DNA from 4 places in the Cobetia sp. 29-18-1 genome. Region 2 is predicted to be linked to each of the others. Evidence: predicted binding sites of a transcription regulator. Region 2 holds the regulator's gene; each other region holds the start of a gene.
The links. Region 2 encodes sigma-54, which starts transcription at its own class of promoters, with help from an activator protein. Its sites were predicted from a motif close to TGGCACNNNNNTTGCTNT; they were not measured.
Positions count from the first base shown of each region.

Region 1 (6,022 bases), on a different contig from region 2:
TGGCGCCTGAGGGCCTGGCGCTGGGTGACGGCTTATTGCTGCCTGGTGATAGAGAGCGTCTGGCGCCCTGCAACTGCATCTGCGGCTGCGGCTGCGGCTGCGGCTGCGGCTGCGGCTGCGGCTGCGGCTGCGGCTGCCATTTCAGCTTCACGCGCCGCGACGCGCCCGGGTGCTGACGCTGCGGATCGCTCACCGGCATGATGCTTACGCTGCCAGCATTGCCGACAAACGCTCGCGGCGAGTTAAAAGTAGCGGTTTTGGCAGCACTTTCCACGTAAAAGCGCCTGTTTTGGCGCATTTCAGCGCCACCATTCGCCACATGGGCATGGTGTGAGGCCGACTCGATACCTGCCTGCACCAAGAAAGTGCTCATACAGGGGCGATAGCGCCCTCGAGAGAGCCACAAGAGTGCCGCCGGACGGGGACTGCTGTATATTTGATCGGTTGTCCCGGCCTTGCCGGGAGGACCGCCAAGCTGTCTCACGGAACGCCGCCGCTGCGCGGCAGAGAATCGTCCAACCCACGGAAAGGGCCAGCCATTCAGGACGACTTCGGCTTGTTTCAGGAGCACTACCCATGCAAGACATGCTTGCCCCGCTGGCATCCCTGGCGGATGTGATCGGCATGCTAGGCACCACTCTGGTCGTCGGCGCCTTCTTCCTGCTGCAGATCGGCAGACTCGATGCCCGCAGCCTGACCTACAACCTGATGAATCTGAGCGGGGCGATCCTGCTGTTGATCAGCCTGTGCATCAATTTCAACCTCGCCAGCTTCGTGATCGAGATTTTCTGGATCATCGCCTCAGTGGTAGGTCTGGTGCGCTGGATGCTGGGCACTCGCCCCCAGACTGCCTGAGGCCGCCCCTCAGAATCAGCGGCGCCCATGACGCAAAAAACCGCCACGCCCCGAAAGGGCGTGGCGGTTTTGGTTCAGCCGTCACCTGACGGAATCAGGCGTCGCGCTGGCGCTCGATCTCCGCGGCGTGACTGGCGGCTTCACGCTTCGCCACCGCGGCTTCCCCCTCGTCATCCACTGGCGTGGCGGGCTCGGCAGCCGGTGCATTGCCCGCTACCAGCCCCTGCTTCTCCAGCAGTGCCTCAAGGGCGATGACCTGCTTTTCCAGCGACTCGACGCGGCTGCGCGTACGCGTCAGCACATCCATCATGATGTCGAAGTCTTCACGCGAGACCAGTTCCATGCGGTCGAAGGCACCGCGCATCACCCCTTGCACGGACTTCTGCAGCTCTTCCGGGCCATGCGAGGCATCCTGCAGGCGCTCACCGATCTGCTGGGCCATACGCCCGATGACGTCATTCTTGAACATGCTGCACCTCAGCCGTTGCGGGCCGGCGGCCGCGTCGTGCGGACTGCCGGTCAGAAAATGATGACACCCCTGTACATGGGGCCGTCGTGTCCTGCTGCAAGGATACGCAACCCTGGAGTCGGGTGCATGCCCCGCATCGTCCTGCACCAGACAATCCTCATCGGCAGGCACACACCTGCACCACATTAGCACTTGCCCCCACACCCAAAGGCGCAGAAACAGCACCATTACGGTGCATGCCAGGTGACCTTCGGATTCAGCCATCTTTGCACAGGCCGAAAGACTGTCAGCCATCCTGCGATAACCAGATGAGTTACAAGGATTTTCAGCCGCATGGCACATCTCGTGCGATGCACTTGTCAGGAACAGGCCGCCAGCTCATCTGACTGGCCATGCTTAACAAGAATGATCATTCCGGTAGCGAACGGGGGCAGCACATGAAACTGATCACCGCCATCATCAAACCCTTCAAGTTGGACGACGTGCGAGAAGCACTGGCCGACAACGGCGTGCAGGGGATTACCGTCACCGAAGTGAAGGGCTTCGGACGTCAGAAGGGGCATACCGAGCTGTATCGCGGTGCAGAGTACGTCGTCGACTTCCTTCCCAAGGTCAAGATTGAAGTGGCTGTCGATGACAGCAGTGTGGAATCGGTACTGGACGCCATCACCCAGGCGGCCAACAGCGGCAAGATCGGCGACGGCAAGCTGTTCGTCACTCCGCTGGACGATGTCATCCGTATCCGCACCGGTGAACGCGGCGCCGACGCTGTCTGAGCCCCGCGCACAATAACAAGGAGAACCCCGCATGAACGAGATCATCGAGGTCAAGTACGCACTTGATACCTTCTACTTCCTGGTCTGTGGCGCCCTGGTGCTATGGATGGCAGCCGGCTTTGCCATGCTCGAGGCCGGTCTGGTCCGCGCCAAGAACACCACCGAGATCCTGACCAAGAACGTGGCGCTGTTCGCCATCGCCTGCACCATGTACATGGTCGTCGGTTACCACATCATGTACTCGAGCGCCGAAGGCGGCTTCCTGCCGAGCCTGGGCTTCCTGATCGGTGCCGAGAATACCGCTGAGGAAGCGCTCGCTTCCGGTGGCGACATCTACTACAGCGCACGTTCCGACTTCTTCTTCCAGGTGGTGTTCGTGGCTACCGCCATGTCCATCGTCTCCGGTGCGGTCGCCGAGCGCATGAAGCTGTGGGCCTTCCTGGCCTTCGCCGTGGTCATGACCGGCGTCATCTATCCGGTGCAGGGTTACTGGACCTGGGGTGGCGGCTTCCTGAGCGCAGCGGGCTTCAGTGACTTCGCCGGTTCCGGCATCGTGCACATGGCCGGCGCTTCCGCCGCACTGGCAGGCGTGCTGCTGCTGGGCGCTCGCAAGGGCAAGTACGGCAAGAATGGCGAGATCAATGCCATCCCGGGCGCCAACCTGCCGCTGGCCACGCTGGGTACCTTCATCCTGTGGCTGGGATGGTTGGGCTTCAACGGCGGCTCCGAGCTGGTGCTGTCCAACATCGATGAGGCCAACGCGGTCGCTCAGGTCTTCGTCAACACCAATGCCGCTGCCTGTGGTGGTGTCATCGCCGCGCTGATCCTCGCCCGTCTGTGGTTCCGCAAGGCTGACCTGACCATGGCCCTCAACGGCGCGCTGGCTGGCCTGGTCGCCATCACTGCGGGTCCGCTGGCACCGAGCGTCGGTGCTGCCACCCTGATCGGCGCCGTCGGCGGTCTGCTGGTCGTGTTCTCCATCGTAGGTCTCGACAAGCTGAAGATCGATGATCCGGTCGGCGCCATCTCCGTGCACGGTGTGGTCGGTCTCTGGGGCCTGCTGGCCGTGCCGCTGACCAATGACGATGCCACCTTCTCCGCACAGCTGCTGGGCGCCGCCTCCATCTTCGCCTGGGTGTTCATCGCAAGCTTCGTGGTGTGGCTGATCATCAAGGCCATCATGGGGATTCGCGTCAGCGAGGAAGAAGAGTACGAAGGTGTGGATCTGGCCGAATGTGGTATGGAGGCCTATCCGGAATTCACCTCCAGCCGCAAGTAAGCCTGGACGCGACAGCACCTGCAGCATCAAGACTCCCGCCACCTGGCGGGAGTCTTTTTTCCTGACTGGATAAGCGGTGTATGCTTGAGTCAGAGACCGGCGTGACGAGCAGGCCTCGTTACCCGCACCATCACCCAAGGAGAGACACGATGAAACTGGTCACTGCCATCATCAAGCCATTCAAGCTCGACGACGTGCGCGAATCCCTGTCGGAGATTGGCGTGCAGGGTATCACCGTGACCGAGGTCAAGGGATTCGGCCGCCAGAAGGGCCACACCGAGCTGTATCGGGGTGCCGAGTACGTGGTCGACTTCCTTCCCAAGGTGAAGCTGGAAGTCGCGGTGGATGACGCCATGATCGATTCCGTGATCGAGGCGATCACCAATGTCGCCAACACCGGCAAGATCGGCGACGGCAAGATCTTCGTCTCGCCGCTGGAGCAGGTCATTCGCATCCGTACCGGCGAGACCGGCAAGGACGCCGTCTGAGCCTCTGGCACAAGCCCCTGGCACTGACGTGCTGCCCCGACGGGTGACATGAGCACAAAAAAACCGCAGGCCATCGGCCTGCGGTTTTTTCGTTTCAGCGCTTGTCGCTCATGCGTGATGCGCGTGGATCACTTCTCGACGAAGGCACGCTCGATCACGTAGTCACCCGGCACGCCCATCTTCGGCGAGATGGCGAAGCCGCGCGCATCCAGCATGGCGCTGATGTCGTCGAGCATCGCCGGGCTGCCACAGATCATGGCGCGGTCACGCTTCGGGTCCAGCGGCGGCAGGCCGATGTCCTCGAACAGCTTGCCGTTCTCGACCAGGTCCGTGATGCGGCCCTGGTTGCGGAACTCCTCGCGCGTCACGGTCGGGTAGTAGATCAGCTTCTCGGCGATCTCTTCGCCCAGATACTCGTGCTTGGGCAGCTCTTCCGCGATCATGTCGGCATAGGCCAGTTCGGAGACATGGCGCACGCCGTGCATCAGGATGATCTTGTCATAGCGCTCATAGGTTTCCGGGTCCTGGATGACGCTCAGGAACGGCGCCAGGCCAGTGCCGGTGGAGAACAGGTAAAGGTTCTCGCCCGGCAGCAGGTCGTCCAGTACCAGCGTGCCTGTCGGCTTGCGAGAGACCATGATCTGATCGCCCGGCTGCAGGTGCTGCAGGCGTGAGGTCAGCGGGCCATCCTGCACCTTGATGGAGAAGAACTCGAGGTGCTCCTCGTAGTTCGGGCTGGCGATCGAGTAGGCGCGCATCAGCGGCTTGCCTTCGACTTCCAGGCCGATCATCACGAACTGGCCGTTCTTGAAGCGCAGGCTGTCTTCACGCTGAGTGCGGAAGCTGAACAGCGAATCGTTCCAGTGATGGACGTCGATGACTTCGGTTGTGGTCAGACTGCTCACCTGATGGCCTCCCGGGGCGTGGCCCCTCGAATTCGATATTCCCTATTGGCATAAACAAATAACAGCTTATGACCCAATGAACTATGCAGCGATTGTAGTCACTGCAGGGTTATGCGTTAAATGGTTTATCTGGATATAGGTTATCTAGTTTACCAATATTGGTTGCGAATGAATCGCATTTCAACCTCGATCGTGCAGGATTCGCCCGCTCTGACGGCGAATCCTGCGTTGCGTTCACTTTCGCCTCCTCATCTCTGCCCCTTCACTGCATACCCCGGGAGGTCGAATGCGCTACAGCCTTCGCCAGCTGGCCGTCTTCGTGGCGGTCGCGCGGCATGACAATGTCTCGCTGGCCGCCGACAGTCTGGCCATGTCGCAATCAGCGGCCAGCACGGCACTGGCCGAGCTGGAGCGTCAGTTCGATTGCCGGCTGTTCGATCGCCATGGCAAGCGCCTGCGGCTCAATGGCCTGGGGCGTGAGCTGCTGCCCAAGGCGATCGCGCTGCTGGACCAGGCCGAGGAGCTGGAGCAGCTGCTCGGTCAGCAGGACGCCACCGGCTCGCTGGAGATCGGCGCGACGCTGACCATCGGCAACTATCTGGCGCCACAGATCATCGGTGACTTTCTGCATCATCACCCCGCCAGCCGCGTCGAGTTGCACGTGCACAACACCCATCAGCTGATCGACAAGCTGGTGCACTTCGAACTGGACATCGGGCTGGTGGAAGGCGAGGTGGAGCACCCGCTGCTGGAGGCGACCCACTGGGTCAGTGATCGGCTGAGCATCTTCTGTGCGCCGTCACACCCGCTGGCACAGGGCGAGGTCACGCTTGAGCGCCTGCTGGCGGCTCGCTGGATCATGCGCGAGCGTGGCTCCGGCACACGCGGCACCTTCGAGCAGGCATTGCGCCCACATCTGGACGGACCTTCGACCAGCGTCTCCCAGCGCCTCGACATCATGCTGGAGCTGGAACATACCGAAGCCATCAAGCGCGCCGTGGAAGCGGGGCTCGGCATCGGCTGCATCTCGCGCCTCGCGCTGAGAGATGCCTTTCGGCGCGGCAGCCTCGTCGAGCTGCCCACTCCATGGCTGGAGCTGACGCGCGCCTATCGCTTCGTCCACCATCGTGATCGCTTCATCACCCAGGCGATGCGCGAATTCGTCGCCGGTTGCCGCAACCTGAGCGGCAGCGCCTCACGCAGTGACGAGATCATCCTGCCGCAGGTGCCGTGATTCGCACACGCTCGGC
Region 1 is NZ_JARWKS010000009.1:166,161-172,182, reverse strand. It holds gene QD208_RS09455 (hypothetical protein) at 577-855, shown strand; gene QD208_RS09450 (accessory factor UbiK family protein) at 950-1,324, opposite strand; gene QD208_RS09445 (P-II family nitrogen regulator) at 1,762-2,100, shown strand; gene QD208_RS09440 (ammonium transporter) at 2,132-3,379, shown strand; gene glnK (P-II family nitrogen regulator) at 3,529-3,867, shown strand; gene QD208_RS09430 (ferredoxin--NADP reductase) at 3,996-4,772, opposite strand; gene QD208_RS09425 (LysR family transcriptional regulator) at 5,059-6,006, shown strand.
Region 1: the regulator sigma-54 is predicted to act here: its motif matches at 1,659-1,676, upstream of QD208_RS09445 (P-II family nitrogen regulator).

Region 2 (6,022 bases):
ACTTCCTGGCTATCCAGGCTGGGAATGTTCTGTGCGATGAAGGTGCTGAAGAATTCAAGCACCCGCTTCTTGCTCCCCCCGGGGACACCGTACAGCGTGCGCTCGGGGGGAAGGATCTGATCAAGTGTCATGGCTGAAGGTCAACGGGTCCCGGTGCCCTGAGAGCGAGCCTGGGACTTTTCCTTGTGTTTGACCAGCTGGCGATCCAGCTTGTCGGCGAGCGCGTCGATGGCAGCGTACATGTTGGGGTCTTCTGCCAGGGCGTGGAGGTCAGCGCCTGCCGCGTGCAAGGTGCAGGCAGCCTGCTGGCGCTCCTTCTCGATCGACAGTGTCACCTGAACATTGGTGATGTTGTCGTAATGCCGTTCGAGGCGAGCGAGCTTCTCGTTGACGTAATCGCGGAGAGGATCGGTAAGTTCCACATGATGCCCGGTGATATTCACTTGCATGGACACGCTCCTTTATCCAGCGGGTTGCCATTCAATTGTAACCCTTTTTGACTACGAGCAAACCCTGATCGGACGCTCTGCAACAGGCTTGACGGCCACCGTCTGGCGATGTTTTCGCACCCTTGCCAGTGGCGTCAGATGTCGTGAGCGTCTGTACCGACAATGCCCAAGCTTTGCGCAAAGATCAACGCTGCGCTGCATCGTGGCTCAGTGCTTGTCTTCAACTCAGTGAGGGGTAACGGAGTGGACTTCAAGGGCACGTCTGGTGGGTGGTGCGTGAAAGACGCGCAAGAAGGCGGGTTTTCGTCGCCAATCCCTGCATGTACGTCGCCTTTCAGGCGCTTCGATTGCGTGGAGCAAGCGGCGTTTTGGGAGGTTGTCCGGGTGTCATCCAGGTGCAATACGCGCAAAAGTGACTTTAAAAACATGCGATTGACGGTGAATGACGCTGGCGGAATGGCGGTTTTTTGCCGTCATCCTGCGCGCCGTCATGGGCCATGACGGGTAATTGACGAGCGGTTGACGGGATGACAGAGCGCGCGACAGGCGCACCGCTGTCCGCGAAGTCAGAGGCTGATGAGCGGAAAATCCAGGGCTTGAGGTTGGCGGCGGCTGCCATTGTGGAGGTGAAAGCAGGGCATGGCAGCCGCAGATGACGCGTCAGGCCAGACGCTTGCGCTCGCTGGAGGAGGGGATGCCCATCGCTTCGCGATACTTGGCCACGGTGCGGCGTGCGACCTCGATGCCATCGCTGGCGAGCAGATCGACTAGCCGCGAGTCGGAGAGAGGCTTGCGGGCCGGCTCTTCCGCGATCAGCTTGCGGATGCGGGCACGAATGGCGGTGCTTGAGTGGGCGTCGCCACTGCCGCTGCCACCGACCTGGCTCGAGAAGAAGAACTTGAGCTCGAAGACGCCGCGCGGGGTGTGGATGTACTTCTGGGTCGTGACCCGCGAGATGGTCGATTCGTGCATCTCGACCACTTCGGCGATGTTGGCCAGAATCAGCGGCTTCATGCCTTCCTCGCCTTGCTCGAGGAAGTCGATCTGACGCGCCATGATCTCGCGGCCGACCTTGAGCAGGGTGTCATTGCGCGATGACAGGCTCTTCATCAGCCAGCGCGCTTCCTGCAGGTTGTCCTTGAGGAAGGTGTTGTCGGCGGACTTGTCGGCACGCTTGATCAGCGCGGCGTATTCCGGCTGGATGCGCAGCTTGGGCAGCGCTTCCGGGTTGAGCTCGACCTGCCAGCCGTGGCGGGTATGGCGCACCAGCAGATCAGGGATCACGTAATCGCTGGCGGGCTCGCCCCAGGCGGATGCCGGACGCGGGTCGAGCGCGCGCACCAGGCGAATGACGTGATCCAGCTCGTCATCGTCAAGGCTCAGGCGCCGCTTGAGCAGCTTGCGGTCATCGTTGCCCAGTGCCTCGAGGAATTGACGTACCAGGCGGCGCGCCTGCGCCAGCAGCGGCAGATCATCCGGCAGCAGCGCCAGTTGCAGCAGCAGGCATTCGCGCAGATCACGAGCGAAGACGCCGGTCGGGTCGAACTGCTGCAGACGCAGCAATACCTGCTCGAGCTCGGAGGCCTTGAGGCCGGGCAGGCCCTGGCCACGCAGGCCATCGACCAGCTCATCGAGAGACAGGCTCAGATAGCCGGCGCCGTCGACGGCATCGATCAGGCTCTCCGCCATCTGGCGTTCACGGCCATCGAGGTCGGTCATCGCCAGCTGCCAGCGCAGGTGGTCCTGCAGGCTCTCGACGCTGGTATTGCGATCGAAGTCCGGCCCTTCTTCGCTCCCGCTGCCACTGCCGGAGCTGGTCAGGCTACCGGCGTGGTCCTGGTAGAGGTCCGACCAGTCACTGTCGAGGGGGTATTCCTCGGGAATCTCGCTCGAGGAGTCGGCAGTGGAGATCTCGCTCGAATCCTGTGTCTCGACGACATCCAGCGACTCGTAGTCCTCGTCGAGCTCCAACATGGGGTTGGACTCGAGGGCTTGCTGAATCTCCTGACGCAGGTCGAGCGTCGACAGCTGCAGCAGCTGGATCGCTTGCTGGAGCTGCGGCGTCATGGTCAGCGAGGTGCCGAGGCGGAGTTGCAGGGTGGGTTTCATGGAGTCAGTCAATTCACGGCAAAGGAACGTGCTTACTACGCTATACCGTGACTCGGGGCACTGACAAGTGGTTGCCGCGAATATTCAAGCAACTTGCATGCCATGTTTCCACCAAGGTGGTATGGACGTCATGCATGCGTCTGATGTCAGACATGAAAAAGCCGCTACGCGATAAAATCACGCAGCGGCTTTCGAAGCTTTCGCCTCGCGAGGACTCAGCGCATCCCCTGACCCTAGAGCGTGAACTCGTGGCCCAGGTAGACGTCGCGCACCTGCTGGTTGGCCAGGATGGAGTCCGCATCACCGTGGGCGATGATCTGGCCATCGCCGACGATATAGGCGGTGTCACAGATATCGAGCGTCTCGCGCACGTTGTGGTCGGTGATCAGCACGCCGATGCCACGATCGCGCAGTTGGCGCACGATGCTCTTGATCTCGCCCACCGAGATGGGATCGACGCCGGCGAAGGGCTCATCAAGCAGCACGAAGTCCGGCTCGGTGGCCAGTGCACGGGCGATCTCGACCCGACGACGCTCACCACCGGACAGGCTCATGCCGGCACTGGCGCGGATGTGCGTGATGCTGAATTCCTCGAGCAACTCTTCAAGGCGTGCCTTGCGGCCATTGCGATCCAGGTCCTTGCGGGTCTCCAGAATCGCCATGATGTTGTCGGCCACCGACAGCTTGCGGAAGATCGACGCCTCCTGCGGCAGATAGCCGATGCCGGCGCGTGCACGCTGATGCATGGCGGCAGCGGAGAGGTCCTTGTCATCGATGGAGACGTTGCCGGCATCGGCGCGCACCAGCCCGACGATCATGTAGAACGAGGTCGTCTTGCCGGCGCCGTTGGGGCCCAGCAGGCCGACGATGTCGCCCTGGCGGATCTCCAGCGAGATGTCCTTGACCACCTTGCGGCCCTTGTAGGCCTTGGCCAGATGGCGAGCGCTCAGCGTACGCGGAGTAGCAGCAGTCATGACTCAGTTTTCCTTGCTGGCATTGGCGCCGCGCGGCGTCAGAGTCATGTGCACGCGACCGCCTTCGGTCTGCTGTGCCGTCTTGCTGTTGTTGGCGTTCACCTGGCGCTTGTCGAGGAAGTACTCCACGTAGCCGCCTTCGAAGGTGTCATCGCCTTTCTCGAGACGCGCGTTGCCGACCAGCTCCACGCGGCGCTCCAGTGCATGGTAGCGGATGGTGTCGGCCCAGCCCTTGACCAGTTTCTCGTCGGGCGCGGGCTGCTGTTCCAGGTAGGCACGCTTGCCGGTGGCCTTGACCAGCGAGATCTCGCCGCTGCCGGCGCGGCTGATATCAACGCGGCTGGCATCGAGTTTCATGCTGCCCTGGCGCATTTCCACCTGGCCGGTGTAGGTGGCGGTACCGGCCTTGTCATCGAGCGACAGAGCGTCTGCGGCGATGTTGATCGGCTGGCTGGCATCGCTGTCCAGCGCCATGGCGGCCGGGGCGAAGGTGGACATGCCCAGTGCCAGGCAGAGCGCCATGACACCGCTGTTGAGGGTCTGGCGACAGGCCGTCAAGGGCTTGCGAGTCGTGGAAGTCATGGTGGCTCCTTGGCATGACGGGGTCGCCGCCCGAGCAATGATGCCATCGAGCGGCAGAGAAGAAGGTGTTGCGGCGCGGGTCATGGCTTGACGGCCAGCCCGGCGGGTTCATTCACCGCTGGCAGGCGCTGCCTCGAAGGTGCTGTTGACGCGCCCATCATCGGGGGTGGTGCTGTCGGTGCCCGAATCGATGCGCTCGGCTTCCTTGCTGGCCTCGCTCTGGCCCGTGCCGGGTTGCAGGACGCTGCGAACGCGGCCCTGCAGCACGGCGGAGTCCTGGGAGAGGTCGGCGCTGAAGCTGTCACTTTCGACATGCTGGCCATTCTGGGTGATCACGACCGGCACGTCACTCCAGGCGCGATTCTGATCACGGCTGTAGTGCAGGACATCGGTATCGAGGGTCCAGCGGTCATCGGGCTGGCGCAGTCTGGCATTGCCCTCGAGGGTGAAGGTGTCGCCGCCGGCGCTCAACACGCCATTGTCACCCGTGGCATACCAGCGGCGGTCTTCACTGTCGTTGGTGCGAATCTTCGGGGTCTGCGCCCGGGTCACGTCATCGCCTGGCGTGTGCTCGATATGCGGCGAGGTCATGGACTGGATCGCCACGCCGCGCGCATCGAAGCGTGTCATGTCTGCCCCGTCGAGATAGTAATCCGGCTCACTGCTGTCGACCTCGACATTGACGGTCGATTCCAGGCTGTTGCGCTGCTCGATCAGCGCCAGCACGCCACCGACGAGCAGCAACAGCAGCATCAGCCAGAGACGCGGAGAAGGGCGGGGCAGACGTAACATCAGGGACGCGACTCCTGCAGGTAGGTATCCAGCACCGAGGCCCAGTGGCCCTGGGCCTTGAGCAGCAGATCACAGAGCTCGCGCACGGCGCCATCGCCGCCCTGGCGTGAGGTGACCCAGTTGGCCTCGCTCATCACGTAGGCCATGGCGTTGGGCACGCTGACGCCGAGACCGACACGACGAATGGCCTCGCGGTCCGGCAGGTCATCGCCACAATAGGCGACTTCTTCCAGCTCGATCCCGTGCTCGCGGCACAGGTCGGTCAACGCGACCAGCTTGTCTTCACGGCCCTGGATGACATCCTGAATGCCCAGTTCCTTGGCGCGACGCTCGACCATCGGCGAGCTGCGGCCGGTGATCAGCGCGACGCGAACGCCACTGCGCAGCACCAGCTTGAGGCCATGGCCATCCTGGACATGGAAGGACTTGGTCTCGACACCGTTGGCATCGTAGTGCAGGCGGTTGTCGGTGAGCACGCCATCGACATCCAGCGCCAGCAGACGCACGCGGCGTGCGCGGTCGATGATGTCCTGCGGATATTCTTCGCTCAGGGAATTCGTGTCGCTCATGGTCTTTCTCCTCGCACTCCGTGCATGCTTGACGCTGTCCTGTGAACGGCGCTGATGGGCGTTGAGCGGTGGCGTCTTGCCGGGACGATCTGCCGTCGAACAGAGACAGCGAACGCCCGCGGGAGTTCAGATCACGCCGCTGGCCAGCAGGCCGTGCATATGGATGGCTCCGATGGGGTGCTCATCCTCGTCACAGACTACCAGAACGCTGATGCGGTTTTCTTCCATGATGCGCACCGCTTCGGCGGCCAGCATGCTGGCGCGCACGGTCTTGCCGCCGCGGGTCATGACATCATCGACCTTCAGCGCGCGCAGATCGCCGTGCTGGTCGAGGGTGCGGCGCAGGTCACCATCGGTATAGACGCCGACCAGGTGGTCGTCATCATCGATCACGCAGGTGAAGCCCATGCCCTGGCGCGTGATCTCGAGCAGCGCATCGCGCAGCGGGCTGCCGAGCGCCACGCGCGGCAGGGCGTCGCCATGGTGCATCACGTCCTGAACCCGCAGCAGCAGGCGTCGGCCCAGGCTGCCACCCGGGTGGGAAAGC
Region 2 is NZ_JARWKS010000016.1:54,034-60,055, forward strand. It holds gene QD208_RS12900 (PTS sugar transporter subunit IIA) at 1-131, opposite strand, end outside; gene raiA (ribosome-associated translation inhibitor RaiA) at 141-449, opposite strand; gene QD208_RS12910 (RNA polymerase factor sigma-54) at 1,110-2,558, opposite strand; gene lptB (LPS export ABC transporter ATP-binding protein) at 2,792-3,532, opposite strand; gene lptA (lipopolysaccharide transport periplasmic protein LptA) at 3,536-4,114, opposite strand; gene lptC (LPS export ABC transporter periplasmic protein LptC) at 4,223-4,906, opposite strand; gene QD208_RS12930 (HAD hydrolase family protein) at 4,906-5,475, opposite strand; gene QD208_RS12935 (KpsF/GutQ family sugar-phosphate isomerase) at 5,602-6,022, opposite strand, start outside.

Region 3 (6,022 bases), on a different contig from region 2:
TCGGCGTGATGGCCATCGGCCTGGTGCTGTCGCTGGGCGTGATCGGGCTCGATCACTTCGCGGTGACCACCGTCGTGGCCGATACCGCGGAAGACTGGTTGGGCCGAATCAACTTCAACAGCCTGCTGATGGACGGCATGCTGTCCTTCCTGCTGTTCGCCGGCGCGCTGCACGTGGACCTCTCGCGCCTCAAGGCCTACCGGCGCTCCATCGGCCTGCTGGCCACGCTGGGCGTGCTGATCTCGACGCTGGTGATCGGCTCCGCCGCCTGGTGGCTGTTCCAGTGGGCCGGTATCGAGGTGCCCTACCTGTATTGCCTGGTGTTCGGTGCGCTGATCTCGCCCACCGATCCGATCGCCGTGCTCGGCATCATGCGCAGTGCCGGCGCGCCTGCCGACATGGAAATCCGCATCGTCGGCGAATCGTTGTTCAATGATGGCGTGGCGGTGGTGCTGTTCACCGCGCTGCTGAGTGCGGCGTCGGCCGGCAGCGGTGAGGTCGAGCTCGGCCACATGGGGCTCTTGTTCCTCGAGGAAGCGGGTGGCGGCATTCTGCTGGGGCTGGCGCTGGGCGCGCTGGTCTACCAGCTGATGCGCAGCATCGACCAGTATCAGGTCGAGGTGATGCTGAGTCTGGCGCTGGTGCTGGGCGGCTATGCGCTGGCCTCGGCGCTGCATGTCTCCGGCCCCATCGCGATGGTGGTGGCGGGGCTGATCATCGGCAACATGGCGCGTGATGGCGCCATGTCCGACAACACCCGCCGCTATCTGGACGGCTTCTGGGAGCTGGTCGACGAGATTCTCAATGCGGTGCTGTTCGTGCTGATCGGCCTCGAACTGGTACTGATGCCGATCACGCTGACCTCGATCGGCATCGCGCTGGTGCTGGTGGCGGTGATCCTGCTCTCGCGCCTGGCGCTGATCGGTCTTCCGCTGAGCATCTTGCGTCGCTGGTACATCTTCCGCCCCGGCACCACGCGCGTGCTCACTTGGGGCGGCCTGCGCGGTGGTATCTCGGTGGCGCTGGCACTGGCGATTCCCGAAGGCGACTTCCGCGAGCCGCTGGTGGTCACCACCTACATCATCGTGTTGTTCTCGATCCTCGTGCAGGGGTTGAGCATCGGCAAGCTGGTGACGGCGGTGGTCGGCGATCGTAGCCACGCGGGAGAGTCGAACGACAAGCACTGAGTCAAAGTCGGCCAATGCAAACGCCCCTTCACTGGCAGCAGTGAGGGGGCGTTTTCGTTTCGGTCGCGAGGCGCCAGCCAAGGGCAGTTTGCTGGCGGGTCAAAGGGCCGCCAGGCCCCGGGCAAAGACACCGCTGAGGGGTTTCACCTCACCCGCTTGCTTCGCGCGAGCGACAGCGGGCTGGCGCATCAGGGTCAGCAGCAGGTCGCGCCCCGCCAGCAGCGGGTCGACCACCGGCAGGCCGATCTCTGACGCAATGGCATCACGCAGCGGCCCCATCGCAGCGCAGCCCAGCACGATGCTGCCGGCACCGCTGGCTCTGGCGTGTTCACAGCGCTCCAGCAATGGCACGGGGGGAGTGCGCGCCTCGGACAGCGCGAGTACCGGTACGTCACAGGCCAGCAGCGCCTTGCACAGAGGGCGCATCGCATAGCGCTCCAGCAGCTGCTCGGACATCGGCAGCGTGCTGGTCATGCTGGTGACGATGGCAAAGGAGGGAGCCGCCAGTGTGGCCATGTGCATGGCGGCCTGGGCGATGCCGATCACCGGCACGGGGCTCAGTTCGCGTGCGGCCTCGAGGCCGGGGTCACCGAAGCAGGCCAGCAGATAGCCATCGGCGGGCGGGGTCTCCAGCAGGCCCTCACGATCACGGGCGATCAGCGCCAGCAGCGCGACCACCGCCATGGCTTCCTCAATGGCGGTCTCGATGCTGGGAGCGCCATGCTCGGCAGTCAGCACCTCGAGGTGGACGTCCCGGGCGAGCTGCCGTTGCAGCGAGTGCGCCATCTGCTGACTCATCGCCTGGCTGGTGTTGGGATTGATGACCTTGAGACGCAACATGGCGGGCTCTCTCATGATGGGTGGCTCGTGATGGGCTTTCTCGTGCCGGCGCGCGCCGGATGCGGGGCCGTGCGAGCGGAGCACACAAAACACGAGCAGCATCCGTGCCAGTCCGGGGACACCCGCTGGCGCAACGTTCGTTTCATTGTCGGCGCGCTGCTGTGGTGCATATGGCTAATACAGCGGAAGTTGATGGTGCCTGATGTCTCAGGAGTTGCCACGTACATGACGTTGCTGGCAGGGGTGTCACGCAGATCGGGCCTTGGGGAAAACGCTTGGAGATTGAAAATCCGCAACAAGTGTTTCACTGGCACGCTTGTTGATAAGGGGAGGGTATGGCGAGGCATGACGCCTCGTGACTGGCCCATGGCCCACAAGCCCCTCTGGAGACAACAATGACACCCCAGACTCCCCCTGATCTGAGCAACGCGAGCAAGCGGCTCATCAATGAGGACCTCGCCCCCTGCGAGCAGAACTGGAACTGGTACAACATCTTCTCGTTCTGGATGTCCGATGTGCACAGCGTCGGTGGCTACGTCTTTGCCGCCAGTCTGTTCACCCTGGGGCTGGCCAGCTGGCAGATTCTGGTCTCGATGCTGGTCGGCATTCTGGTGGTGCAGGTGTTCGCCAATCTGATCTCGCGGCCCAGCCAGCAGACGGGGGTGCCCTTCCCGGTGGTCTGCCGGCAGTCCTTCGGCATCTATGGTGCCAACATTCCGGCGATCATCCGCGGGCTGATCGCGGTGGTGTGGTACGGCATCCAGACGTATCTGGCGGCGCATGCCTTGATGCTGGTGCTGCTGCGCTACGTGCCGTCGCTGGAAGGGCTGACCGAGACCCAGCTGTTCGGGCTCTCGCAGCTGGGCTGGTACTGCTTCCTGTTCATGTGGGTACTGCAGGCGCTGGTGTTCTGGTGGGGCATGAATGCGGTGCGTCGCTTCATCGATTTCGCCGGGCCAGCCGTCTATGTGGTGATGTTCGCGCTGGCGGGCTGGATCGTCTGGCAGGCCGGCTGGGACAACATCAGCTTCACGCTGGGCAGCAAGACGCTCTCGGGCAGCGACGCCCTGTGGCAGATGGTGATCGCCGCGGCGCTGGTGGCGGGCTACTTCGCGGGGCCGACGCTCAACTTCGGGGACTTCTCGCGCTACTGCGCTACCCCTGGGGATGTGAAGCGCGGCAATTTCTGGGGCCTGCCGGTCAACTTCCTGCTGTTTGCCGTCATCACCGTGGTGGTGGTGTCCGGCACGCAGCCCATCTTCGGCGAGATGCTGCATGACCCGATGGAGACCGTCGCCCGCATCGACAATGGCGTCGCGGCAGCGCTGGGCATCCTGACCCTGGTGCTGGCGACCATCGGCATCAACATCGTGGCCAACTTCGTGTCACCGGCGTTCGACTTCTCCAATGTGGCACCGTCCCGCATCAGCTGGCGCATGGGCGGCATGCTCGCCGCCGTCGGCTCCATCTTCATCACGCCGTGGAATCTGTTCAACAACCCGGAGATCATCCAGTACACCGTGGGCATCCTCGCCGCAGCCATCGGCCCGGTGTATGGCGTGATCCTGTTTGACCACTATCTGGTCAACAAGGGCGGCATCAACACCAAGGCGCTGTTCACCGACAGCGCGGAAGGCGAGTACTTCTTCGAGAAGGGCGTCAACGTCGCGGCGGTCAAGGCGCTGCTGGTCTCCTCGGCGGTGACGCTGATCATCAGCTTCCTGCCGCTGGGCGACATCACCCACTTCACGCTGTTCATCGGCGGGCTGATGGCGACAGGGCTTTATGGCGTCTTCTCGGGGTACTGGCTGGGAGATGCCGCCTCTGCACGCATCTATGTGCCGGCCGGGGTACGCCAGAAGATGTCATGACGCTCAGGCCATGACCTGGCCGTGACCTGGCCGTGACCTGGCCGTGACCTGGCCGTGACCTGGCATTGCCTTGGCTTTACCTTCAGCGCCCTGCTGTCGCCACCGAGATGGATGACGACAGCAGGGCGCTTTCGTTCGTGTTGCCGGCACATTCGTGTTGCCGGCACATTCGTGTTGCGACGCGTCTTTGCCCTTGCTTCGCCTGCCCGGCCTGATGACACAGCACATTGTTCTATCAGGCAGTCGGTAATCTTGCGTTTACTGATCAACTCTTTATTCCAGTGAGGTGTGCTCTGCGCGCGGTGTAACATTGGTTGATGCTACCGAGTGTCGAGGATGGAACATGCTGCTTCATGAACATCTGATATTGCCGGGCAGGGACGGTTCGGATATCGAAGCGCAGCACTATCGCACGCGAATCAACAATACCTTCATCATGTTCGCCATGGCGTGCTTCGCCTGCTTCCTGCTGTTTGACTATTTCCAGGTGCCGTCTGCCTGGCAGGCGTTGTGGGTGGGGCGGCTGATCATCTTCCTCTGCTGCCTGCTGTGCATCCTCCAGCTGCGCCGCGGCGGCGTGCATTCGGACAAGATCCTGCTGGCCGGGGCGATACCCGCCAACCTGTTCTTCTGCTTCGGTGCCGCGCTGATTCCGGATGCACTGACGCTGACGCTGTGGAACCTGAGTTTCTCGACCTGCATGCTGATCGCCATGCCCGCCTGGCTGGTGTGGGGCTGGCGCTACCAGCTGGCCAGCAGCCTGCCGCTGATACTGTGTTATGTGCCCATCTATGTGTGGCTGAGTCCCTTGTCGTTGACGACATTGGCCGGCGCTGGCGGTGCCTACATCCTGGGGACCCTCTTCATCGCGCCGGCACTGGCGCATGCCCGAGCCTCGACCTTCCATCGCACCATCCGGCTGCAGCGCACGCTGGAGGCGCGCAATCTCGAATTGCACGACATGAATCAGCGGTTGCTCACTCAGCAGAACGAGCTGGAATACCGCGCCAATCATGATCTGCTGACGGGGCTGCCCAATCGCCGTTTCGGCTTTGATTTTCTCGAGCGGATGCTGGCCGAGAGCACGAGCACCCGGCAATGCATGTCGATCCTGTTCGTGGATGTCGATCGCCTGAAGCACGTCAACGACAGCTTCGGGCACGCCGAGGGGGATCGCCTGATCCAGCTGGTGGCCCGGAGTGTCGCCCAGGCGGCCGGTGAAGATGGTCTGGCATGCCGCCTGGGCGGCGATGAATTCCTGGTCGTGATGCCCGGAGCCTGTGATATGGCCAGCCAGCAGGCGACGACCCAGCTGATGCGCCATCTTCAGGAGCAACGCCTGGAGCAGCAAATTCCCTTCCCGGTCGAGGTCAGTATCGGGCGCGTCACCCACGACCCGGTATTGCAGGGCGATGTGGATGTCGATGACCTGATCCATATCGCGGATGACCGCATGTATCGTCAGAAGCGCGCTCGGCGGCGGGCCATGGCGGGCGCCAACGACCCCCAGGCGTGAGAAAGCCCGCGATCTTCCCCTCATTCATGCTGCAAGTGATTGATGGCAATGGCTGTCATCGCTTTTTCATGTCGCTGTTACGGGTATGTCATCGCTTCCCCTCAGTCTTGCTGGGCAACGACAGGGGCCATCTGGGCCTCGCCTGTCGATTCCGCCTGGCAACCCAGAGGTGACTGACATGACCGCTCCGCAATCGGCTCCCCGTGATGAAATGCCGCCTGCTCCCGACGCTCTCGGTCAGGTTCGCACGCTGTTCATCTCCGATGTGCACCTGGGAACCTCGGACTGCCAGGCGGCGCTGCTTGCGAAGCTGCTGCGTCGCGTGCGCCCTGAACGCCTGTATCTGGTCGGCGATATCGTCGACCTGCTGGCGATGCGCAAGCGTGCGGTGCTCGACAAGGACCAGCAGGCGCTGGTGGCGCGGGTGCTGCGTCTGGCGCGCAGTGGCTGTGAGGTCATCTACATTCCCGGCAATCATGATGCCGCCTTCCGTCGCCTGTGTGGCCTGAAACTGCACAACGTGAGCATCGAGCGGCGCGCGATCCATACCACCGGCAGCGGTCGTCGCCTGCTGGTCTCCCACGGCGATGAATTCGACACCCATGTGC
Region 3 is NZ_JARWKS010000026.1:19,370-25,391, reverse strand. It holds gene QD208_RS16110 (sodium:proton antiporter) at 1-1,187, shown strand, start outside; gene QD208_RS16105 (aspartate/glutamate racemase family protein) at 1,287-2,042, opposite strand; gene QD208_RS16100 (NCS1 family nucleobase:cation symporter-1) at 2,423-3,898, shown strand; gene QD208_RS16095 (GGDEF domain-containing protein) at 4,242-5,414, shown strand; gene QD208_RS16090 (UDP-2,3-diacylglucosamine diphosphatase) at 5,593-6,022, shown strand, end outside.
Region 3: the regulator sigma-54 is predicted to act here: its motif matches at 2,336-2,353, upstream of QD208_RS16100 (NCS1 family nucleobase:cation symporter-1).

Region 4 (6,022 bases), on a different contig from region 2:
CCCCCAGCAGCGTCGGTGCCATGAATATCTGCATCTCATCGACCAGCCCCGCATTAATCATGGCCCCGGCCAGCACCGCGCCGGTTTCCAGCAGCACCTCGTTGGCCTGCTCGTGCTCGGCCAGATAGCGCAGCAGGGCCTCGAGGTCCACGCGTCCATCTTCGCCGGCCGGCAGCGCCAACACCTCGGCACCGGCCGCCTCCAACAAGGTACGTCGCTCAGCCAGCGCCGCTGTCTCATCCGCGACACATACCAGCAGCGTACGACCGGATTGCGCCAGAATGCGCGCCGCCAGCGGCAGACGCAGATGGCTGTCCACCACCACGCGCAACGGCTGACGCGCCACCAGCGCCTCGAGCCCCAGCGGATGGTCTTCGAGCCCGAGCTGGTCGGCGCGCACATTGAGACGCGAATCATCGAAGATGACCGACTCGATGCCGCTCATCACCACGCTGGAGCGCGCGCGCAGACGCTGCACGGCACTGCGCGCTTCGGGGCCGGTGATCCACTGGGATTCGCCGGAAGCCATCGCCGTGCGCCCGTCCAGACTCATGGCCTGCTTGAGGCGCACGAAGGGCCGACCGCGCTCCATGCGTGACAGGAAGCCGGGATTGAGCGCTCGCGCCTCCTGCTCCATCACCCCGACCGTCACCGCGATGCCCGCGCCCTGCAGCAGCGCGATGCCGCGCCCGGCAACCTGCGGATTCGGATCACGCATCGCGATCACCACCCGCGAGACGCCCGCCGCGATCAGGGCCAGTGAGCAAGGGCCGGTACGCCCGGTGTGGGAGCAGGGCTCCAGCGTCACATAGGCCACGCAGCCCAGCGCGCGCTCGCCTGCCTCTGCCAGCGCATTGACCTCGGCATGCCCTTCCCCGGCACGCACGTGAAAGCCGCTCGCGATCACCTCGTCGGTCTCGGCCTCTACCAGGACACAGCCGACACGCGGATTGGGCTGCGTCGTGTAGCTGCCCAGTCGTGCCAGGCGCAGGGCGTGGGCCATGTGGCGCGCATCACGCGCCGAGGGAGCACTGCGGTCGTGAGAGTGGCTGTCACGGGGAGCATGAGAAGCATGAGGAGAAAGAGACATGCGATACCTTGGCGTGAAACGAGAGAAGGTCAGGCGTTGCCCAGACGGCAGACAATACCCCGAGGCCTGAGCCACGCAGCGTGACGCGACAGGGCCAGCAGGCGCAGGCCTCGAGGGCATCTGCAAGGATGCCTGTGGCGAGGCATCAGGGCCGCGCGTCTTCCTCGCCCGGCAGGAAGCTGGGTTCCTGGGCGAGACGGTCAATCTCGGCGCGGAACTCATCAAGATCCTGGAAGCGACGATAGACCGAAGCGAAGCGGATATAGGCGACCTGATCCAGCCGCTTGAGCTGCTGCATGACCTCATCACCGATGCGCCGCGCCTCGATCTCACGTTCGCCGGTGGCACGCAGACGCTGACGAATGCGCTCCACCGCGGCCTCGATCAGCTCGGAGGAAACCGGGCGCTTTTCCAGCGCGCGCAGCATGCCGGCACGCAGCTTGTGCTCATCGAAGCTCTCACGCGAACCGTCGCCCTTGACCACGCGCGGCATGACCAGCTCCGCCGTTTCGTAGGTCGTGAAACGCTCACCGCAGGCCGCGCACTGGCGACGCCGCCGCACCTGGTCACCCTCGACCACCAGTCGGGAATCCGTGACCTTGGTTTCATGAGTTCCACAGAAGGGACAGTGCATGTTGGAGAGCCTGCTTGGGTGCGAGGTGGCTGCGGCCCCGCGCGAAGCACAGCGAGGAAGTGGCGCAGCGCAGCCGAATGACAGCGAATGGCGGGTATTGTAACCGTTAAGGCACCGCCACGGGAGCCTATGTCAGCCCCGACATGACTGAACTAGCCTTGAGGAGCGCCCAAGGGGCGACAGGAGTTTCCTGGATTGTCGCCCCGGGGGGGCGGACACCGCGGCGAAAGCGTCCATCAACCTGCCGGCAGGCTTGAAATCCCCGCCCGATAACCGAAAGATGACATCAGGGTGCAGCGCCTCACAAGGACGCTTGCCCGAGCCGTGAAATCCTTTCACGACTGGCGGCAGATGATCTCTGCCGCGAGATTGATCACGATGACGCAAGGAGCTGCGACATGGGAATCATTGCATGGATCATATTCGGTCTTATTGCCGGCATCATCGCCAAGGTGATCGTGCCCGGCAAGGACCCGGGTGGCATCATCGTCACCAGCATCATCGGCATCCTGGGTGCCGTTGTCGGTGGCTGGGTCGGCACCCTGATGGGCTTCGGTGAAGTGACGGGATTCAATCTGGCCAGCTTTGTCATTGCCGTGCTCGGCGCCGTCATTCTGCTGATTCTGTATCGCGTGCTGCGCAAGTAAAGCATGTCATGAAGCGCAGTGGCGTCAGCTGGCCGCAGGCCACATGACGCCAGACAGGACGGCCAGCCGGCACATGCAGGCTGGCCGTCCTGCCTTGCAGGCTTGACGAATCTGGCCCGAGGCGTGCATGACTCATGAGTAAAGGCGCCAGGCCGTCACCCACGGGCGCCGCTGAGCGATGCGCCATTCAGGGATTTCACCAAGCGACGGCCAGCCGACTTCATCTGATATGTGATTTCCAGTCTTGCCACCGGCCCCGCAGGATTGCACCGGCGGGCTTCCCGAAGATCACCCGCGACACGCTCTGCCATTGCGGCTCACGAGGCAGAGTCTGACCGCTTTTGCTGCCACGAGGATTGCCCATGTCCGATACGTCATCTCCCGATCACTCGACATCCACTGCCTCAGATCCTGCGCCGAGCGAGGGCAGCGCCAGGCCACGCGCCAGAGTCTCTCTCGCCAAACGTCTCTCGCAAGCTGATTTCCAGGCGCACGCCACACGCCTGCTCGCCGAGATCTACCCACAGCGTCATGAAGAAGTCCTCAGACGCCTGGAGACGGTGCTGGATTTCCATCGCACGCGCCTCAACCCCCGCGTACCGGAAGGCGAGCCGCTCTGGAGCGAGCGCGACCAGTGGCTGATCACCTACGGCGACAGCCTGCAGCAGGAAGGCGAGGCGCCACTGGCGACCCTGCACGACTTCCTCGCCAGCCGACTGGACGACAGCCTGTCCGGTGTCCACGTGCTGCCCTTCTTTCCGTGGAGCAGCGATGACGGCTTCAGCGTCATCCACTATCGCGAGGTCAATCCGGTCCTCGGCGACTGGCAGGACATCCGGCGCCTGAGTGAGCAGCGCGACCTGATGGCAGACCTGGTCATCAATCACTGCTCGCGCGAGTCACTGTGGTTCGCCGATTATCTGGCCGGCGTGCAGCCCGGCCGCGACTACTTCATCGAGATGGACCCCGACACCGATGTCTCCGAGGTCGTGCGCCCGCGTCCATCTGCCCTGCTCACGCCGGTGCATACCCGTCGTGGCCTGCGCCATCTTTGGGCAACCTTCTCGGATGACCAGATCGACCTGAACTTCGCCAATCCCGATGTGCTGCTCGAGTTCATCGGCATCCTGCTTTACTACCTCGAGCAGGGCGCGGGCATCATCCGCCTCGATGCGGTGGCATTCCTGTGGAAACGCCAGGGCACCTCCTGCATCCACCTGCCGGAGACACACGCCGTGGTGCGCCTGCTGCGCGCCATCGTCGACCATCTGGCGCCGGGCAGCCTGTTGATCACCGAAACCAACGTGCCCCACGCCGAGAACATGTCCTACTTCGGGCTCGATCGCCTGTCACAGCACGACCTCACCGCCATCGAGGGCAGCGCCCAGGCCGATGAAGCGCACCTGATCTATCAGTTCACGCTGCCGCCGCTGACGCTGCACACCCTGACCTCCGGCGATGCCAGCGCCCTGACCCAGTGGGCCACCAGCCTGCCGTCCCTGCCTTCCGGCTGCAGCTACTTCAACTTCACCGCCAGTCACGACGGTATCGGCGTTCGCGCCCTTGAGGGCCTGCTGCCCGACCACGAGCGCGACACCCTGGTGCGGCTGGTGCATGACTTCGGTGGCTACGTCAGCATGCGCGCCAACCCGGGCCGCGCCGACACCCCCTATGAGCTCAACATCAGCTACTTCGATGCGCTCAAGGGCACGCGGCGCGGCCAGGACCCGTGGCAGATCGAGCGCTTCATCGCCAGCCAGACCCTGATGCTGAGCCTGCAGGGCATCCCGGGGCTGTACATCCACTCGCTGACCGCGACTCCCAACCACCAGGAAGGCGTCGAGCGCGATGGCCATCTGCGCGCCATCAACCGCCGCAAATGGCAGCGTGATGAACTGGAAGCGCTGCTGGCAAGCCCCAACACCGCGACCCATGAGGTCTTCCACGCCCTCAAGCGCCGCATGGCACTGCGCCGCAACGAACCCTGCTTCCACCCGGATGCCGACCAGAATGTCTTCGATGTCGGCCCGGATTTCTTCGTCTTCGAGCGCGTCACCCATGAAGGGCGACGCCTGCTGTTCGCCCTCAATGTCACCGATCAGCCGCGCGTACTGCCGCTGCCGGAAAGCTGGCAAGGCGTCGCGCTGACCGACCACCTGTGCCACGACAAGGCCTACGACCCCACCATGGCTCGCCGTCCCTATCAGGCGGCCTGGCTGATGGAGCAAACAGTGCGCCCGCCGGCCATCGAGGTCGTCTGACGCCCGCGTTTCTTCCTCTGCCTACGACAACGGGGCTGCCAGTGGCAGCCCCGTTGTCGTAGGTCTTGCTGTTTCCCGCCGCGAGCCTTACTGGTTGTCCAGCTCCACCGCTTCGTGCATGCGCTCGAGCAGGTCCGGCACGGCAGACTGCACCCGGTTCCAGCTCGGGATGAAGGGCTTGTCGCGCGGATTGTCGAGGAAGGCGCTGCCGGCATCCATGATGTTGGCGGCGAACAGCTCCACCGCCGCTTCCTCACTGTGGCGGTCCACCGTCAGGCCATTCATGACGGCATCGTTGTAGTAGGTCTCGATCAGGTCCAGCGCGATACGGTAGTAGGTGGCCTTGATGGTGCGGAAGGTCTCGCCGTGCATCTCGACGCCCAGCGTGGCCAGCTTGCGATACATGGCCTTGGCGATGTCCAAACTCATGCGATTCAAACCGCCCAGCGCATCTTCCTCGGACAGCGGCTGGTGCTTGTGATCGTAGGCATCGGCGATGTCCACCTGACACAGACGCTTGGTGGAGTAGTTGCGATGGACCTCGGACAGCACGCCGATCTCCAGCCCCCAGTCACTGGGAATGCGGATGTCCGCCAGCACGTCGGTGCGCATCGAGAATTCGCCGGACAGCGGATAACGATAGCTGTCGAGATAATCCAGGTACGGCAGCGGGCCATAGACCTTCTTGAGCGCACGGATCAACGGCGTGACCATCAGGCGTGCCACGCGGCCGTTCAGCTTGCCCTGGGCGATGCGCGAGTAGTAGCCCTTGCAGAACTCGTAGTTGAACTGCGGATGGGCTACCGGGTAGATCAGGCGCGCCAGCAGGCCGCGGTCATAGGTGACGATATCGCAGTCATGCAGTGCCACCGCCTCGGCGATGCCCGAGGCCTGGACGTAGCCTGAGCAGTACCAGACATTGCGCCCCTTGCCGGCTTCCATCGGCGCCAGGCCATGCTCGGTCAGCTCCTCATCCAGCGCCCGCAGACGCGGGCCGTCGTTCCACAGGATGCGGTGATGCTGCGGCAGATGTGAGAAGAACTCCTTGGCATGCTCGAACTGGTCACGGTCGGCGCGGTCCAGCCCGATCACGATCTCGCTGAGGTAGGGCACCTGCGCCAGCTCCTCGACGATATGCTTGAGCGCCGGGCCTTCCAGCTCGGAATACAGCGACGGCAGAATCAGGCTCATCGGTCGCTTGCGGGAGAAGCGCATCAGGTCCGCTTCGAGATCTTCCACCGGACGATCGGTCAGGTTATGGAAGTTGGTGATGATGCCATTCTGGTAAAAATCGCTCATGTCAGCTCCTTGTCATGCCGAAGACACGCATCAGGCAGGCGTCAGGCGCCCAGACCTCTGGATGTCCATTCTTCCGGCTGGCCATTGGCCA
Region 4 is NZ_JARWKS010000002.1:228,096-234,117, reverse strand. It holds gene ribD (bifunctional diaminohydroxyphosphoribosylaminopyrimidine deaminase/5-amino-6-(5-phosphoribosylamino)uracil reductase RibD) at 1-1,003, opposite strand, end outside; gene nrdR (transcriptional regulator NrdR) at 1,236-1,724, opposite strand; gene QD208_RS02775 (GlsB/YeaQ/YmgE family stress response membrane protein) at 2,123-2,371, shown strand; gene QD208_RS02770 (sugar phosphorylase) at 2,734-4,632, shown strand; gene QD208_RS02765 (hypothetical protein) at 4,720-5,931, opposite strand; gene QD208_RS02760 (HAD-IIB family hydrolase) at 5,973-6,022, opposite strand, start outside.
Region 4: the regulator sigma-54 is predicted to act here: its motif matches at 2,484-2,501, upstream of QD208_RS02770 (sugar phosphorylase).